One region of the Citrobacter sp. Marseille-Q6884 genome, then DNA from elsewhere that is predicted to be linked to it. Evidence: predicted binding sites of a transcription regulator. Region 1 holds the regulator's gene; the other holds the start of a gene.
The links. The regulator PurR, encoded in region 1, represses purine synthesis genes. The targets are predictions, from matches to a motif close to CANGCAAACGTTTGCNTG.
Positions count from the first base shown of each region.

Region 2: the regulator PurR is predicted to act here: its motif matches at 1,516-1,533, upstream of gltS (sodium/glutamate symporter).

Region 1 covers NZ_CAMDRE010000002.1:1,498,635-1,501,042, forward strand. The annotation lists gene N7268_RS22315 (MFS transporter) at 1-624, opposite strand, end outside; gene cydH (cytochrome bd-I accessory subunit CydH) at 802-891, opposite strand; gene purR (HTH-type transcriptional repressor PurR) at 1,189-2,214, shown strand; gene punR (DNA-binding transcriptional activator PunR) at 2,220-2,408, opposite strand, start outside.
Region 2 covers NZ_CAMDRE010000001.1:1,036,836-1,039,243, forward strand. The annotation lists gene recG (ATP-dependent DNA helicase RecG) at 1-108, shown strand, start outside; gene gltS (sodium/glutamate symporter) at 151-1,356, opposite strand; gene xanP (nucleobase:cation symporter-2 family protein) at 1,585-2,408, shown strand, end outside.

The sequences.
Region 1 (2,408 bases):
GAGAAGCGCGGATAACACTTGCGGGCGCAGTAATACGGCAAGTTCTTTGCGCACATCGGGCCGCTCTCCCGCCCCGCCTTTGGGGAGTGAGAAGAACAGACTGACCATCGCGATAACACCCAGACCGGCTGTCGCCATAAACGACATACGCCAGCCGATAGTTTCACCGAGCCAGGTCGCGGCAGGAACGCCGCCAATATTGGCAATGGTTAATCCCATAAACATGGTCGCGACTGCGCTGGCCTGCTTGTGCTTTGGCACAACACTTGCCGCCACAACGGAACCGAGCCCAAAAAACGCCCCATGGTTAAGACTGGTCAAGATACGCGACAACATAAGCGTGGTGTAGTCCGGCGATATTGCCGAAAGCACATTGCCCAGCGTAAAAATCGCCATCAGAAAAATGAGCGCATTGCGACGCGCACGATGCGAAAGCAGTAATGTCATCAGCGGCGCGCCAATCATCACCCCCACCGCGTAGGCGCTAATTAGCATCCCCGCCGCAGGAATGGAGACATCCACGCCCCTGGCGATGACGGGCAATAATCCCATAGGGGAAAATTCAGTCGTGCCAATACCAAACGCACCAATTGCCAGCGCCAATAAGGGATAATTTATTTTCATACATCGACTCCATAACGTCGAGCCGTGGCACGACACCCGATAAGAGTGCAAAAGCATGACATTGATCGCAAAAATAATAAAGTTAACAAAACTGCAAAAGACTTTTGCTTATTCGCAAACAATAGGAGGGAAAGACAAACAGGTGGGATGAGGGAGAGCGTTCTCCCTCGGGATAAATCAATGCAGTGCCGCGGTCAAACCACCCGCTACAATCAGACCCAGAACAATAATGGTGGTGACTAACGAAAATTTCAGATCGGTGCTCATCAAGTTTTCTCCTTTTTATTCCCACACAAAAAGTGATATTGCGCATTTTTGCACACTTGAACGCAAAAATCTCTCACGATTTATATTGATAACTGCTTTTAACTCTTCCCCTTTTCGTTAAGATCAGACAAAATTCGACGCTTACTTGATTAGCGTACCGGCCATTGACCCCTTTCTGACGTTCCGTGTCGTTTTCCCGGCGTGCCGCAACCCTGACGTTGTGGTCAGGGTGTTTAAAGGCAAACGTTTACCTGGAGTATTCTCAGGAGCTTAGGATATGGTCTGGAGTGAGATGTAATGGCAACAATTAAAGATGTAGCGAAGCGAGCAAACGTTTCCACTACAACCGTATCACACGTAATTAACAAGACGCGTTTTGTCGCGGAAGAAACCCGTAATGCTGTCTGGGCGGCGATTAAAGAGCTGCACTACTCCCCCAGCGCAGTAGCGCGCAGCCTGAAGGTGAATCACACCAAATCGATCGGCTTGCTGGCGACCAGTAGTGAAGCGGCCTACTTCGCTGAAATTATCGAAGCCGTCGAAAAAAATTGCTTCCAGAAAGGCTATACGCTGATTCTGGGCAACGCATGGAATAGCCTCGAAAAACAGCAGGCATATCTCTCCATGATGGCGCAAAAGCGCGTGGATGGCCTGCTGGTCATGTGCTCTGAGTACCCGGAGTCCCTGCTTTCCATGCTCGAAGAGTATCGCCATATTCCTATGGTCGTTATGGACTGGGGCGAGGCCAAAGCCGATTTTACCGATACCGTCATTGATAACGCCTTCGAAGGTGGTTATATGGCAGGTCGGTACCTGATTGAGCGCGGCCACCGTGAGATTGGCGTGATCCCTGGCCCGATGGAGCGCAACACCGGCGCGGGTCGTCTGGCTGGCTTTATGAAAGCCATGGAAGAAGCGCTGATTAAAGTGCCGGAAAACTGGATTGTCCAGGGCGATTTCGAGCCTGAATCAGGTTACCGCGCGATGCAGCAAATCCTCTCTCAGTCCCACCGTCCGACAGCGGTCTTTTGTGGCGGGGATATTATGGCCATGGGCGCGCTTTGCGCCGCTGACGAGATGGGTTTACGCGTTCCGCAGGATGTGTCGTTGATCGGTTACGATAACGTGCGCAACGCGCGCTTCTTCACGCCAGCATTGACCACCATTCATCAGCCAAAAGATTCACTCGGCGAAACGGCCTTTAACATGCTGTTAGACCGTATCGTGAATAAGCGCGAAGAGTCGCAGTCCATCGAGGTGCACCCGCGCCTGGTTGAACGTCGCTCCGTTGCTGACGGTCCGTTCCGCGATTATCGTCGTTAAGCGTACTATGCGGGAGTCTCTTCAGGCTCCCGCAACCACTCTTTATTCAGCGTTTCGCTATCCCCCAGATAATCCAACAGCCAGCTTAATGCCGGTGACATATCGTTTTGTTGCCAGGTCAGGCAACAGGCGGCATCAGGGAAGGGATTTTCAAGCTGTAACGCAACCCACTTGCCGCTATCGATCCACGGTTT
Region 2 (2,408 bases), on a different contig from region 1:
CCCGAAGTTCAACGCATTGCACGCCATATTCACGAACGTTATCCACAGCAGGCGGTGGCGCTTATTGAACGCTGGATGCCGGAAACAGAGCGCTATTCCAACGCATAACTGACCCATAGCGGCGGCGGTTATCACACCGCCGCACCGCCTTTATTGCGCAAAAATGGGCAACAGCAGATACAGCTTAATCACCAGCGCATTGACGATATCGATAAAGAACGCCCCCACCATCGGCACCACCAGAAACGCCATATGTGACGGACCAAATCGCTCAGTGATCGCCTGCATGTTGGCAATCGCCGTCGGCGTTGCGCCAAGCCCAAAACCACAGTGCCCGGCCGCCAGCACCGCAGCATCGTAGTTCTTACCCATCATGCGCCAGGTGACGAAAATGGCGTACAGCGCCATGAAAATCGTCTGCACGACAAGGATGGCCAACATCGGCAGCGCCAGCGAAGCCAGCTCCCACAGTTTCAGGCTCATCAGCGCCATCGCCAGGAACAGCGACAAACTCACGTTACCCAACACTGAAACCGCGCGCTCAAACACCCGATAAAAGCCCATTAACGCCAGGCCATTGCTCAGGATCACCCCGACAAACAACACGCAGACGAAAGTCGGCAGTTCCAGCACCGTCCCCACCAGCAATTGCGCAACGATTTTTCCGACCGTCAGACAGATAGCAATCAGCGCGATGGTTTCAATCAGCACCAGAGAGGTGATCATGCGCCCGACATCCGGCTTTTCAAACGCGGTAGGCACCGCCTGATCGTCTGGCATCCCGTCAGGCGTCGTGGAGTGCTTAACCAGATAACGCGCCACCGGGCCGCCAATCAACCCGCCCAGCACCAGGCCGAACGTTGCACACGCCATCGCCACTTCCGTGGCATTGGTGAATCCATAACGTTCAATAAACAGTTTACTCCACGCCGCACCCGTTCCATGACCGCCGGAGAGCGTGATAGAGCCCGCAATCAGCCCCATCAGTGGGTCAAGACCCAGCAGGCTCGCCATCCCAATACCAATGGCGTTTTGCATTAACAGCAGGCCGACAACAACGATCAAAAACACCCCCACCACGCGGCCACCGGCTCGCAGACTGGCGATGTTGGCATTGAGACCGATTGTGGCGAAGAACGCCAGCATCAACGGATCGCGCAACGTCATATCGAAGTTCACTTCCCAGCCCATGCTTTTTTTCAGCACCAGCAGTGCGATTGCTACCAGCAATCCGCCCGCGACAGGCTCGGGAATCGTATATTTTTTCAGGAAGGGAACAGACTGGACGAGCTTACGCCCCAGCAGCAACACCAGGGTTGCAGCAACCAGTGTTGATAAAGTATCGAGGTAAAACATATACAGCTCCATTAGTGCGCTTCTCGAATCTACTACGCACGATTCATTCCAGGTCTATTTTTAGCTCTTAATGAGTTATCGGGGTGGATTTTAAGCAGAAAATGATGAAAAGTTATATAAAAATGTTTGTTTATCCGTTTTAAATATTAAGAATACCTGCTAGCAAACGTTTGCTTTTCTCCCCTGGTCGGATAAAATCACCGCTTTTCCACCATGGGATTGCCTCTGATGTCCGTTAACGCCGTAGAGTCAGCAAATGCGCAACCGGTTGCGCAGACTCATAACAGTGAACTGATTTACCGTCTTGAAGATCGCCCCCCGTTAGCCCAGACCCTGTTTGCCGCCTGTCAGCACCTGCTGGCGATGTTCGTCGCGGTGATCACGCCTGCTCTGTTAATCTGCCAGGCGCTCGGTTTACCGGCTCAAGATACTCAACACATTATCAGTATGTCGCTGTTCGCTTCCGGCGTAGCGTCCATCATCCAGATTAAGGCCTGGGGGCCGGTTGGCTCAGGGCTGTTATCCATTCAGGGCACCAGCTTTAACTTTGTTGCGCCGCTGATTATGGGCGGTACAGCGCTGAAAACCGGTGGTGCGGATGTCCCGACCATGATGGCAGCGTTGTTCGGTACGCTGATGCTGGCAAGCTGCACTGAGATGGTCATCTCACGAGTACTGCATCTGGCACGTCGTATTATTACGCCGCTGGTATCCGGCGTGGTGGTGATGATTATCGGCTTGTCGCTGATTCAGGTGGGTCTGACGTCGATTGGTGGTGGCTATGCTGCAATGAGCGACCACACCTTTGGCGCACCGAAGAATTTAATGTTGGCAGGCGTTGTACTGGCGCTCATTATCCTCCTCAATCGCCAGCGTAACCCTTACCTGCGTGTAGCCTCGCTGGTCATCGCGATGGCGGCAGGCTACCTGCTGGCCTGGTTTATGGACATGTTGCCGCAAAATACCGCGCCGGTAAGTCAGGATCTCATCATGGTACCAACGCCGTTGTACTATGGTCTGGGCATCGACTGGAGCTTGCTGTTGCCGCTGAT